Regions from separate parts of the Enterobacter nematophilus genome, predicted to be linked through region 2. Evidence: predicted binding sites of a transcription regulator. Region 2 holds the regulator's gene; the other holds the start of a gene.

Region 1 (7,114 bases), on a different contig from region 2:
TTGTACCAGACCGATTTCCGGTGCGCGGATAGTGTCGTAGTCAGGCGTCAGGCCCAGTGCGTTCATGCGCTCACGCAGGGCGGCAGGCTGGCTGTGGGCCAGCACGCGCATCCAGCGCTGTCGGGTGGAGGTGTCGACGTGCATTCAGTGCTCCATGGTGAATTCAATCATGTCGGCGCGGGTCAGGCTGACGGAGTATTCCGTCGCGTTGATCTCACCGTCACGGTGGTTAAGGGTACGCACGCAGAGCAGCGGGGCCATGTTGGGAATTTCGAGCACTTTGCTCTCTTTCGCCTGCGCGCGGCGGGCGCTGATGCGCGTCTGGGTGCGCTTGAGGGCGATGCCCGTGGCGTCCTGAAGAAAGTCGTGCAGGGAACCGCTGGCAAAGTTTTGCAGCACTGGCCAGAGGGCCAGGTCCGCGAAGTAGTGGTCAATCTGGCACACCGCAACGCCGTTGACCCGGCGTAACGTGCGCAGGTGAATGACGTTATCGCCCTCCTGAATCCCCAGCGCGTCCGCCACGTGGCTGGAGGCCGGGCGCAGGACCGAGAGCAGCTTTTCGCTGGTCGGGTGGCTGCCCTGATCCAGCAGGTTCTGGCTAAAGCGCGCCTGGGCGTTAAGCGGGTAGTCGAACGGGCGCATCAGCACCAGCACGCCGACGCCCTGACGGCGCTGGACCCAGCCGCGCTCGACCAACTGGTCAATGGCGCGGCGTAGCGTATGGCGGTTCACCTCGTAGCGGTCGGCAAGCTGCTGCTCGGCGGGCAGGTAGTCACCGCAGCGGTAGTGCGTGCGCAGCTCCACTTCGAGCTTCGCCGCAATCTCTTGCCAGCGGGTGGGGTAACTGGTCGGATGTCTGGATAAGTGCATACAAATCAAAGCCTCGCTTCTCAGATGAAGTGCTTACGCAAACGTTGAGAGAGGAAATCCAGCAGGCTGACGGTGACGATGATGAGCACCATCAGGGCGCAGGTTTGCTGGAACTGGAAACCGCGAATCGCTTCCCACAGGGTGACGCCAATCCCGCCTGCGCCCACCATGCCGACCACGGTGGCGGAGCGGACGTTGGACTCAAAGCGGTACAGGGAGTAGGAGATGAGCAGCGGCATCACCTGCGGCAGTACGCCGTAGAGGATCTCTTCGATTTTGTTGGCGCCCGTTGCGCGGATGCCTTCCACCGGGCCGGGCTCGATGGCTTCGACCGCCTCCGAGAGCAGCTTGGAGAGCACGCCGGTGGTGTGGATGAACAGCGCCATCACACCCGCGAACGGACCCAGGCCGACGGCCACCACGAACAGCATGGCGAACACCATTTCGTTGATGGCGCGGCAGGCGTCCATCAGGCGACGCATCGGCTGGTAAACCCACCACGGCACGATGTTTTCGGCGCTCATCAGGCCAAACGGAATGGAGAGAACGACGGCAAGGGCGGTGCCCCAGACGGCGATTTGCAGGGTAATGGCCATCTCGCTGAGATAATCCGACCACTGGCTGAAATCCGGCGGGAAGAAGTCGGCGGCGAAGGTGGCCATGTTGCCGGAATCTTTAAAGAGCAGCAGCGGATCCATCTCTGCGCCTTTCCAGGAGATAACCAGCACCGCGAGCAGGATGGCCCAGCTTATGAGCGAGAACCAGCTGCGCTTTGGCGGCGGGAGTGTGATGGTTTGCATGTTGACTCCTTTGGGTTTAGTCCCCTCTCCCTTGAGGGAGAGGGTTAGGGTGAGGGGGAAATGTGCGCGCTGATGCCCTCACCCCGACCCTCTCCCACAGGGAGAGGGAGAAAAGTGTTACTGCACCGCTTTATTCACGCTGGTCATCGCGCCGAGCGCGGCGGTCAGGCGGTCGAGGTCTTCCAGCTGCGCCTGGATTTCAGACACTTTGCTGGTCTTCTCCTCTTCCTTGAGCCCTTTGTTGTCCTTCACGGCCTGCATCTGCTTGAACAGCGCCAGCTGGCGAATCGGGACCAGCTGCAGGTCGCTGGACGCGCGGAACGGTGCCCAGCCCAGACGTTCCAGAACCGCTTTCTCTTCCGGCGTTTTGCCGTAGTTCATAAAGAAGTCGTAGACCTTGTCCTTGGTGCTTTCGGAGAGGTTTTTGCGCCAGACGATTGGGTCGCCGGGGATCAGCGGCGATTTCCAGATGACCTTCAGCTCTTTCAGCTTGTCCGGCGCGGAGGTCTTCAGCTTGTCGAGGTTTTCGGTGTTGTTGGTGGCAACGTCCACCTGCTTGTTCGCCACGGCCAGCGCATTGGTTTCGTGCCCGGCGTTCACCGTGCGCTTGAAGTCGCTGGCGGAGATGTTGTTTTTCGCGAAGACGTAGTAGCCAGGGACGAGGAAGCCGGAGGTGGAGTTTGGATCGCCGTTACCAAAGGTCAGCTCTTTGCGTTTGGCGATCATGTCGTTGAGGGTGTTGATCGGGCTGTCTTTGTTGACGATCAGCACGCTCCAGTAGCCCGGGGAGCCATCTGCCGCAACGGTCTGGGCAAAGACCTGGCCGTTGGCGCGGTCCACCGCTTCCATAGCGGAAAGGTTACCGTACCAGGCGATGTCCACTTTGTTGAAGCGCATCCCCTGAATGATGCCCGCGTAGTCCGGGGCGAAGAAGGCGTTCACTTTGATCCCCAGTTTGGTTTCCATATCTTTCAGGAACGGTTCCCACTGCGGCTTCAGGTTTTGCTGTGATTCCGTCGAAATAATGCCGAAATTCAGCGCTTTTTCCTGCTCTTCCGCATACGCCGGGCTTAACAGGGTGCTGATGCTGAACATGCTGGTAAAGGCCAGCGCGGCAACGGCTTTGTAGTTCATTTCCATTCCTCGTTATGGGGACGTTATGCAGCCTGCGCGCGTTCTTCGACGCGGTTTACGCTGCGGTAGAGATGATCAAAACGTTCGTTATCAAACTGGTGGCTTGCGCCATCAAAGAACACATGCCCCTGACGCAGGGCGACGATGCGCTCGCAGTAGCGCAGGGCGTAATCCACCTGATGCAGCGTGACCACCACGGTAATGCCGTCGTTCTGGTTGATGTCGCGCAGGGTTTCCATCACGATGCGCGCCGATTCCGGGTCCAGTGAGGCGATGGGCTCGTCGGCCAGAATGATTTGCGCTTTCTGCATCAGCGCGCGGGCGATGGCGACGCGCTGCTGTTGTCCACCGGACAGGGTGGAGACGCGCTGGTGGGCGAAGTGCGCCATGCCGACGCGGGTTAGCGCCTGCAAGGCTTCCTGCTTCTGGGATGGGGAGAACCAGCGCAGGCAGGTGCGCCAGAACGGGGTGCTGCCAAGCGCGCCAATCAGCACGTTCTCCAGCACCGTCAGGCGGTTCACCAGGTTGAACTGCTGGAAGATGTAGCCCGTCCGGGCGCGGCTTTTTCGGATATCGCTCGCCAGACGCCCCGCGCGCTGCACGGTGTTGCCCAGCAGCTCGACGTGGCTTTCCGGCGTTTTATCGCAGGTAATGAGGCCGCTTAAGTGACGTAAAAGGGTGGATTTCCCCGAGCCAGACGGCCCGAGAAGCGCCACCATTTCGCCCTGCTGGACGGTCAGATCAACGGCATGCAGCGCCTTGTTGTGATTGAAGGTCTTGCTCAGTTTCTCGACGCGGATGACGGTTTGCATGTGCTGGGCCTCACGATAAATGTGGCCTCATGCTGGCGCATCAATATGACATTTGGGTTAAGTGCAGGTTGCGGGAGTTTGAAGAGTTAAGGGGAGTTTGATGACAGGCGGAGGCAGACCGCCCACCGCCCGAAAACTAGTGCTGCTGCTTAACGACGTTTATCATCCACGGCACGCCGTATTTGTCGGTGACCTTACCGAAGCCGTGCGCCCAGAAGGTTTCCTGCCAGGCCATTTCGATATTGCCGCCGTCGGCAAGGTTGTCGAACCAGCGTTTGCCTTCCGACACATCCTGCGTGTCGAGCACCAGCGTGAAGCCCGCGTACTGCGCGCTGCTGCCCGGCGGCAGCCCGTCGCTCATCATGATATCGCTGCCCGCAATGCGAACGTTGGAGTGAGCGATAGCCGAATCCGGAAACTGCATGCCGGACGGACAGCCTTCTTCGCTGTTATCGCTTTTTGGCATTTCGCCGAAGGTGATTTTATAGAGGAGTTCTGCGCCAACGGCCTGCTGATAGAAGGCCGTAGCCTCTGCACAGTTGCCGGCGAAAGAGATGTAGGGACTTAACGGCATAATCTTTACCTCACGTAAGAAAAGCCCGTTAAGTGTAGTTCCCGAACGCCCGGTAAGCGAAGCGCCACCGGGCGGGTAAATCAGTTCTTTTTCACGAACTCGGATTTCAGCTTCATCGGACCGAAGCCGTCAATTTTGCAGTCGATATTATGATCGCCTTCCACCAGACGGATATTCTTCACTTTGGTGCCGATCTTCAGCATAGAAGAGCTGCCTTTCACCTTCAGATCTTTCACCACGGTGACGCTGTCGCCATCCGCCAGCAGATTACCGTTCGCATCTTTGACGACCAGCGCATCAGCGTCCTGCGCCGGCTCGGCATCATTCCATTCGTGTGCACATTCCGGGCAGATGAACATGCCATTATCTTCGTAGGTGTATTCAGAATTGCATTTTGGGCAGTGTGGGAGTTGCATATCGGTATCCTCAAAAAGTGTTAACGCGCTGGAAAGTGCCAGCTAAATGACGGCAGGGTGCCGAAAAAGGCGGCAAGTATAACGCAAATCCACACTTTTGTCGGTGCTATTGTGAATTTAAAAAACGCAGAAAATGTGTTGTGAGTGACACTTACTGTCAGTCAACTAAGCGATGCTAACGTCATTAACACGGTGGAAAGAGAAGTCGCTAAATATATCGAATATTTTATTGCGGCAAATTGCTACGCACCTTCATTTCGGATAAGGTGAAGCAACACATTGTTATTTATCTTCGATCTTTACTGCCATACATTTCTTATGGCGGCGGCCTATCCCTCTCTTTTTAGGTGGGTAAATAATGATGATATATCCTGAAGCTTCTTAAAATGGGCCAGGCTTTTTATCTTTTGGCTTTCAGGCCTTGAGGAGAGCTTTACACGCCATGCAGGGATAGCCATTTATTTCTGATTATCTTCAATCAGTTATATTTCGGTGAACATGTTTTCCACACGTGATCATATAAGCCTGAACATCATAATTAATACAAGTGGCTTAATAAAAGTAATAAATTTGCGTTAAGGAAAGGCTTTTATCATGCACACACAGACCATTTTTGAATTAAGTCAGGAAGCTGAACGTTTGTTACAGCTCGCCCTGCAAAATCTTGATACCCTGAAATCAATGCCGACAGCGATGCTGGAGAACACGACGGCCGCTATTACGGGTGAAAAGAACAACGTTCTGCCTTTGCATTTTAGTGCGCGAGGCGTCGAAGCACAGCAGGCAACGCTGAATAATGAATTACGCAAAATAACACGTCTGGAAATGGTTCTGGCTATCGTTGGCACGATGAAAGCGGGGAAATCGACCACCATTAATGCCATTGTGGGTACCGAAGTCTTGCCGAACCGCAACCGCCCAATGACGGCGCTTCCTACGCTTATCCGTCATACGCCAGGCCAGAAAGAGCCGGTGCTCCACTTCTCGCACGTCTCTCCTATTGATGATTTGATTCACCTGCTGCAGAAAAAGCTTGGCGATTACGATCGCGGCAAGCTGGCTCTGCATCTGGAAATTGATAAGGACATGAATACGCTGCTTGAACGCATTGAGAAAGGCGAGGCCTTTGAAAAGCATTATCTGGGTGCGCAGCCAATATTTCATTGCCTGAAAAGTCTCAATGACCTTGTGAGGCTCTCCCAGGCGCTGGGCGTGGCGTTTCCGTTCTCGGAATACGCGGCCATCGAACATATTCCGGTGATTGAAGTGGAGTTCGTGCATCTTGCGGGTCTCGATGCCCACCTCGGCCAGCTGACGCTGCTCGATACCCCCGGCCCCAATGAGGCCGGACAACCGCATCTGCAAAAAATGCTTAGCGAACAATTAGCCCGCGCGTCGGCGGTGCTGGCGGTGATGGATTATACCCAGCTTAAATCTATTTCTGATGAAGAGGTCCGCCAGGCTATTTCGGTTGCGGGGAAATCAGTGCCTCTGTATGCGCTGGTGAATAAATTCGACCAGAAGGATCGCAATAGCGACGATGAAGAGCAGGTCAGGGCGATGATCTCCGGTACCTTAATGAAAGGCAATATTTCGCCTGGCCAGATCTACCCTGTTTCCTCTATGTGGGCGTATCTGGCAAACCGCGCCCGCTACGAGATGAATGTCCGCGGACGCCTGCCGGATCATCAGGAGCAACCCTGGGTGCAGGATTTTGCCGAAGCCGCCCTCGGACGCCGCTGGCGTACGGCGGACCTGGACGATATAGACCATATCCGTCACGCAGCCGATTTGCTCTGGGAGGATTCGCTGTTTGAACAGCCGATACGCAAGCTGATTTACGCCGCCTATGCCAATGCCTCGCTATTCGCGCTGCGCTCGGCCTCGCATAAGCTGCTCAACTACGCGCAAAATGCCCGGGAGTATCTCGACTTCCGCTATCAGGGGCTGACGGTGGCCTTTGAGGCGCTGAAGCTGAACATCGCGCGTCTTGAAGAAGATATGGCGCTGCTGCAGACGCGCCAGAGCGCGGTGAGCGATGAGGTGAAACATGAAGTTGAGCAGGCGCTGAACGCGACCGCGGACTTTATGGAGGCCGAAAAAACGGCGCTTCATCAGGCAGTGGGCCAGGTGTTCAGCACTCAAAATATTCTTGATCTGGCAGGCATTGAGCGGCTGAATCGCCGCAGTGATGAACCGCAAGAGCGGGAACCGCTGGTTCTGGATGATGAAGGTCAGGCGCAGATCGTCCTGAGTAAAATTCGCTCCTCCTGTGAACTTATCATGCTGGATGCGCAGGCAAAAATCGCCCGGGAGCTGGCGTTACGCTTCGATCAGCTGGAATCTACGCTGGCGCGCTCGCTGAATGAAGCTATGCGCCCTATTGAAACGCGTATTAAAGAGCACCTGAGCCATGCCGGCTTCCGGGCGCGGATCAGCTTCCCGGCTTTTCAGGCTAACCAGCTTAACTTCAATACGCGGGCACTGTTTAACGATGCCATTGCGCAG
Region 2 (7,114 bases):
GGTGCCAGGCGTTTAACATCACGAATCCCCTCTGATGAAATTGACGTCACCTTGCCACAGGGTGGTTAAGGATAGCTCACCATGACGTGATTTATTGGGGGAGGAGGACGGGGGATGAGGCAAAAATCCCCTCTCCCACGGGGAGAGGGAAAATGGATATTACTGTGCTTCCGCCAGCTGGCGGTCACGGCGGCACTTAAACACCCAGCCGATCAGCAGCAGAACGATCCACGCGCAGCCCACGTACAGAGAAATGCGGGTATCCGGGTGGTAGCCAATCAGGCCAATGATAAACACCAGGAAGATCAGCCCGACCACGGTCGTCGCCACCCCGCCCGGCACTTTAAACTTCAGCGCTTTCGCCTCATCCGGCGACAGACGGCGGCGGAAGGCAATCTGCGACAGCAGGATCATGATCCACACCCACACGGTCGCGAAGGTCGCCAGGGACGCAATCACCAGGAAGACGTTCTCCGGCATGATGTAGTTCAGGTAAACCGAGAACAGCAGCGCCACCGTCATCACCACTACCGTCACCCACGGCGTGCCGCGGCGTGAAGTTTTCGCGAACACCTTCGGCGCGCTGCCCTGCTCCGCCATGCCGTGCAGCATGCGCCCCACGCCAAAGACGTCACTGTTGATCGCGGAAAGCGACGCGGTCAGCACCACAAAGTTCAGAATGCTGGCAGCAAAGGCAATGCCCATATGCTGGAAGGTCAGAACAAACGGGCTACCGTTAGTGCCCACCTGGTTCCACGGGTAGATGGACATAATCACGAACAGCGTCCCCACGTAGAACACCAGAATACGCATCGGTACCGAGTTGATGGCGCGCGGAATGGACTTCTCCGGATCTTTCGCTTCCCCGGCGGTGATGCCGATAATCTCGATGCCGCCGTAGGCGAACATTACCATCTGCAGCGACATAACCATCCCGAGCCAGCCGTTGCTGAAGAAGCCGCCGTTGCTCCAGAGGTTATGAATGCCGGTCGGCTGGCCGCCGTTGCCAATCCCCCAGATGATGATCCCGAAACCGGCCACAATCATGATGATGATGGTCGCGACCTTGAAGAAGGAGAACCAGAACTCCAGCTCGCCGAACACCTTCACGCTCATCAGGTTGACGGCGCAAATGAGCAACACCACGCTCAGCACCCAGATCCAGTGCGGCACCGCCGGGAACCAGACGCCCATGTAGATGCCGAATGCGGTTACGTCGGCAATCGCCACAATCAAAATTTCAAAGCAGTAGGTCCAGCCGGTGATAAACCCGGCCAGCGGGCCGAGGTTTTCCTGCGCGTAGCGGGAGAAGGAGCTGGCAGACGGGTTGTGAACCGACATTTCGCCGAGGGCGCGCATGATGATATACGCCGCCACGCCGCCGATGATGTACGCCAGCAGAACGCTTGGACCGGCCATTTTGATGGCATCTGCCGAGCCATAAAAAAGACCGGTGCCGATAGCAGAGCCCAGCGCCATAAAGCGGATGTGGCGCGTGCTCAATCCACGTTTAAGTTTGTTAGTGCTTTCCATTTAAATCTTGCCATTCAACACGAAAAAAACAAAAAACCACGGGGCCTTAAGCCCCGTGGTTAAACAGTTTGTTGCCGTTGATTAATGAGCGTTCGATGCGACCTGACGCCCTGCAGCACGATCCCAGATAACCGCCAGAACCAGTGCAACAACGGTAGGCATCAGCCAGGCCAGGCCCTGCTCGGACAGCGGCAGACGCTGTGTCCAGGCTGGCAGAATTTCAGCGAACGCTGATGCTTTAATCCCGTCAAGGATACCAAAAATCAGGCTGATAAACATGGCTGGCGCAATAATTCGTGAGGAGTTATGCCACCACGGACGGGTGAAGCTCAGCACCACCAGCACGATGCACGGCGGATAGATCGCCGTCAGCACCGGAATAGAGACCTGAATCAGGTGGCTCAGACCGAGGTTAGACACCGCCATGGAGAAGATGCCGAGGATAAACACCAGGGTACGGTAAGAGAGCGGCAGATACTGCGCAAAGAACTCTGCACAGGCGCAGGTCAGGCCAACCGCGGTTACCAGACACGCCAGGAAGATCAGCGCCGCCAGCAGCATGCTGCCCGCCCCACCGAAGGTGTGCTGAACGTAAGCGTGCAGGATAGCCGCACCGTTCGCGTTCTGATCGACCAGCATCGCGCTATCGGAGCCCAGGCGGAACAGCGCCAGATACAGCAGCGTCAAGCCCACACCGGCCATCAGGCCAGCCCAGATGGTATAGCGGGTCAGCAAACGCGCTTCGGTCACGCCGCGGGAACGCGCGGCGTTAACGATAACGATACCAAACACCATCGCGCCCAGCGTATCCATCGTCAGGTAGCCGTTCACAAAGCCGTTAGAAAACGCGGCGTTTTTATAGGCATCCATCGCGTCGCTAATCGGGCCGGCTGGCCAGATGATGGCCGCCACGGCCAGCACGATCAGCGCCACAATTTTCAGCGGCGCCAGGAAGTTACCGACCGTGTCCAGCAGCTTGCCCGGATAGAGGGAAACCAGAATAACGATGGCGAAATAAATCAGGCTGTAGATGAACAGCGGCATCGCGCCGTCGCCGGTCAGCGGGGCGATACCCACTTCGAAGGAAACGGTCGCGGTACGCGGGGTAGCAAACAGCGGACCAACGGCCAGATAGCAGACGGTTGCCAGCAGAACGCCAGCCACTTTGCCAATCGGGGTGCTGAGGCTATCCACGCCGCCACCGACTTTCGCCAGCGCGATAACGGTCAGTACCGGCAGACCCACGGCAGTAATCAGGAAACCAAACGCGGCGGTCCAGACGTGTTCACCCGCCTGTAAGCCAACCATTGGAGGGAAAATGATGTTGCCTGCGCCAACGAACAGCGCAAATGTCATAAAGCCCAGCGCGATAATGTCACGCGATTTTAAGTGATGGGTCATAAAACCTTACTGCCTGTGGATGTGGTGTTGAAAACGTTGAGATTTTCGATTTCCCTGACGGGACGATACAGCCGAAAATTTGCTCAATTTCAGCGGGAAATGCTCCCGTCCTGGCGTGGAGAAGAATAGTTTTTCGATTTACCACGCAAATACAGTCGGTCTGACAGTATCTGGGGGGCAATTTAAACGCTTATAACGTTTAAAGGCAAGGAGGGATCGCAAAACCAGAACAATATGCCAGTATGAAAACGCACACCAGAACAATGCGCTAATTATAGGAAAAACCCATGGCTAATCATGCGAACAAAAAACAGCCAACCGTATAAAATTCACACGCGTTTCGCTTGACTGCAAAGCAAACGGGCCAGCGATTGCTGACCCGTGGAAAGGTAAAATGACACGCCTGCCGTCAGGCGCTTTTTTTGGCAATTAATCGTTCCGGGATAACGAAACTGAAGCGGGTTCCCTTACCCAGGGTACTCTGGATATCAAGACGGCTTTCATGGTGATTCACCGCGTGTTTCACAATCGCCAGCCCCAGGCCGCTCCCCCCCGTCTGCCGCGATCGCGCTTTATCCACCCGGTAGAAGCGCTCGGTCAGGCGCGGAATATGCTCCGGGGCGATCCCCGGCCCGTTATCCTCCACGCTAAACTCGGCGCCTGCCGGCGTATGCTGCCAGCGCACCACGATATCCGTCCCTTCCGGCGTATGGTTTACCGCGTTGTACACCAGGTTGGAGATGGCGCTACGCAGTTCATCCTCGCTGCCCAGCACCTTCAGCGTATTGTCGACGTCAAAGGTCAGCTGATGTTTTTTATGGCTTAACGTCTGCGCTTCACGCTCGACGACGCGCAGCATCATGGGCACATCAATGGTGTCATTCAGCGCAAGCGACGGCGCCGCTTCAATCTTCGACAGCGTCAGCAGCTGCTTCACCAGCCCTTCCATACGGTGCGTTTGCTCGCGCATCGTATGCAGCGCTTTTTCACGCGGCGCGCCTTCCAGGGTTTGCTCCTGCATCATCTCCAGGTAGCCCTGCAGCACGGTCAACGGGGTGCGTAGCTCGTGGCTGACGTTGGCGAAGAAGTTACGACGCGCCCCTTCCAGCTGGTGCATCTGGGTCACGTCGCGCGCCACCATCAGCCACTGGCGATCGCTGTAGGGCATCACGCGGATTTCCAGATGGCGGCCGTTATTCAGCTTCAGATTGTGGGGACGGGTGAAATCACGCTTTTTAAGATACAGCGTGAACTCGGGATAGCGCAGAAGGTTGAGGATGTTCTGACCATTATCGTCCGGCCAGCGCAGGCCCAGCAGCTGTTGCGCAAGCCCGTTACACCAGAAAATAGTTCCTTCTTCTGTCGTCAGGATCACCGCATCCGGCAGCGACTCTGCGCCGCTGCGAAAGCGTTTGATCAGGCTTCCCAGCTCGCGACGGCGCTTTTTATTACGCATCTGCATCTGGTGCAGGCCGTACAGCAGCGGCTCCCAACTGCCGCTTCCCGGCGGCGGCGTCATACTGCGGTCAACCCACAGCCACCAGGAGAGACGAAGCAGGTTCCAGAAATGCCAGACTAACAGCCCGGTAACCGCCGCCAGCAGAAACCACGGCAGGTGCCCAATAATGGCCCCCAGAAGGAGGGCCGGAATACAGCATAAGATCAGTTCAAAGACGAGCCTTTTCCATGACAGACGTTCCAGCACGCGTCACACTCCTGTCATTGTTCAGAAACGGGTCGAGAAACGATAACCCGTGCCGCGGACCGTCTGTACCATGCGATCGTGGCCGCTCAGTTCCAGCGCTTTTCGCAGGCGGCGGATATGTACGTCAACCGTCCGGTCTTCGACATACACGTTAGTTCCCCAGACGTTATTCAGCAACTGCTCGCGGCTGTAAACGCGTTCCGGATGGGTCATAAAGAAGTGCAGGAGTTTAAATTCGGTAGGCCCCATGTCGAGGGGATTTTCGCCGGTCATCACGCGGTGTGACGTAGGATCAAGGCTCAGGCCCTGCATCTCAATCACCTCTTCCACCGCCATCGGCGAAATACGGCGCATGACGGCCTTAATGCGGGCAACCAGCTCTTTCGGAGAGAAAGGTTTAGTAATGTAATCGTCCGCGCCGGTCTCCAGACCGCGCACGCGATCCTCTTCCTCTCCGCGCGCCGTGAGCATCACAACCGGGATGTCGCGGGTCAGCGCTTCACGCTTCAGGTGTTTGATAAACTGCAGTCCGGAGCCGCCGGGCAACATCCAGTCAAGCAGAATCAGATCGGGCCAGGGTTCATTCAGCTGGTTCACCGCGCTGTCATAATCTTCCGCTTCAACCGGCTGGAAGCCATTTTGTTCGAGCACGAAGCACACCATTTCACGAATTGGAGCTTCATCTTCTACGACCAGAATACGTCTCGCCATACTTTGCCCTGTCTTATCTTATTTAAGTTACAAGTTTGTAATGCGGCGCCATTATGCGTCAGATTTATGACAGATTTATGAAAAACAGTACCACTATAAATGGCAAACTGTTGTTTTATTACAGCGGTTATTTTCCTCTCCCTGACAGTTTATAATCGCCCGCATCGTTTTTCGCCACGGATCTCCTATGCGCATACTTCACACCTCGGACTGGCATCTGGGTCAAAATTTTTACAGCAAAAGCCGTGCGGCTGAACATGAAGCGTTCCTGAACTGGCTTCTGGAAACGGCCCAGGCGCACGAGGTGGATGCCATTATTGTGGCGGGTGACATTTTCGATACCGGTTCGCCGCCGAGCTATGCGCGTGAATTGTATAACCGCTTCGTGGTGAACCTGCAGCAGACCGGCTGTCATCTGGTGATTGTCGCCGGTAACCATGACTCCGTCGCCACGCTCAATGAATCCCGCGATATCCTGGCGTTTCTCAATACCACCGTGGTCGCCAGCGCCGGGCACGCGCCGCAGATCCTGAAAAAACGCGACGGATCGCCGGGCGCGGTACTGTGTCCGATTCCCTTTTTACGCCCGCGGGACATCGTACAAAGCCAGGCGGGACTGTCGGGCGCGGAAAAGCAGCAGCATTTATTACAGGCCATCACCGACTATTATCACCAGCAGCACGCACAAGCCTGTGCCCTGCGCGGTGAACAGGCCATTCCGGTCATTGCCACCGGGCACCTCACCACCGTCGGGGCCAGCAAAAGTGACGCGGTCCGCGAGATCTATATCGGTACGCTTGATGCCTTTCCCGCGCAAAACTTCCCGCCCGCGGACTACATCGCGCTCGGGCACATTCACCGCGCCCAGGTCATCGGCGGCTGCGAGCATATCCGCTACTGCGGTTCCCCTATTTCGCTCAGCTTCGATGAAACCGGCAAAGCCAAATCCGTACATCTGGTGAGCTTTGATGAGGGCAAACTCAGCGCCGTCGAGACGCTGGAAGTGCCGGTCACCCAGCCGCTGGCGGTGCTGAAGGGCGATCTTGCCGCGATTACGGAACAGCTTGAGCAGTGGCGCGGCGCGGAGCTTAACCCGCCCGTCTGGCTGGATATTGAAATCACCACCGATGACTACCTGCACGATATGCAGCGGAAAATTCAGGCGCTGACCGAAGAGTTGCCGGTAGAGGTGTTGCTGGTGCGCCGCAGCCGCGAGCAGCGCGAGAAAATTCTGCTCGGCGCCCAGCGCGAAACGCTCAGCGAACTGCGGGTAGAGGAGGTATTTGAACGCCGCCTGTCGCAGGAAGAGATCGATGATGCGAAGCGCGTCAGGCTCAACGAGCTGTTCAGCCATACCCTGCACGCCCTCAATGACGAGGAAGAAAACGCATGAAAATTCTGAGCCTGCGCCTGAAAAATCTCAACTCCCTTAAGGGCGAGTGGAAAATTGACTTCACCGCGGAGCCTTTTGCCAGCAACGGCCTGTTTGCCATCACCGGCGCAACCGGCGCGGGTAAAACCACCCTGCTCGACGCCATCTGTCTGGCGCTCTACCACGAAACGCCGCGCCTGAATAAGGTCTCTCAGGCGCAAAACGACCTGATGACGCGCGATACCGCCGAGTGCCTGGCGGAAGTAGAGTTTGAGGTGAAAGGCGTCGCCTATCGCGCCTTCTGGAGCCAGAACCGGGCGCGCAACCAGCCGGACGGGAACTTGCAGGCACCGCGAGTGGAGCTGGCCCGCTGCGAGGACGGCAAGATTCTG

Evidence for each region. The regulator PhoB, encoded in region 2, activates phosphate uptake and scavenging genes when phosphate is short. The targets are predictions, from matches to a motif close to CTGTCATAAAACTGNCNNAT.
Region 1: the regulator PhoB is predicted to act here: its motif matches at 3,704-3,723, upstream of phnC (phosphonate ABC transporter ATP-binding protein).

Annotation. Positions count from the first base shown of each region.
Region 1 covers NZ_JAPKNE010000010.1:5,627-12,740, reverse strand. Annotated here, with positions in the region: gene phnG (phosphonate C-P lyase system protein PhnG) at 1-144, opposite strand, end outside; gene phnF (phosphonate metabolism transcriptional regulator PhnF) at 145-870, opposite strand; gene phnE (phosphonate ABC transporter, permease protein PhnE) at 891-1,670, opposite strand; gene phnD (phosphonate ABC transporter substrate-binding protein) at 1,788-2,804, opposite strand; gene phnC (phosphonate ABC transporter ATP-binding protein) at 2,828-3,616, opposite strand; gene yjdN (VOC family metalloprotein YjdN) at 3,753-4,190, opposite strand; gene OSH03_RS19380 (zinc ribbon domain-containing protein YjdM) at 4,271-4,606, opposite strand; gene crfC (clamp-binding protein CrfC) at 5,201-7,114, shown strand, end outside.
Region 2 covers NZ_JAPKNE010000006.1:120,135-127,248, reverse strand. Annotated here, with positions in the region: gene malZ (maltodextrin glucosidase) at 1-19, opposite strand, end outside; gene proY (proline-specific permease ProY) at 160-1,533, opposite strand; gene brnQ (branched-chain amino acid transporter carrier protein BrnQ) at 1,615-2,934, opposite strand; gene phoR (phosphate regulon sensor histidine kinase PhoR) at 3,344-4,639, opposite strand; gene phoB (phosphate response regulator transcription factor PhoB) at 4,661-5,350, opposite strand; gene sbcD (exonuclease subunit SbcD) at 5,538-6,743, shown strand; gene sbcC (exonuclease subunit SbcC) at 6,740-7,114, shown strand, end outside.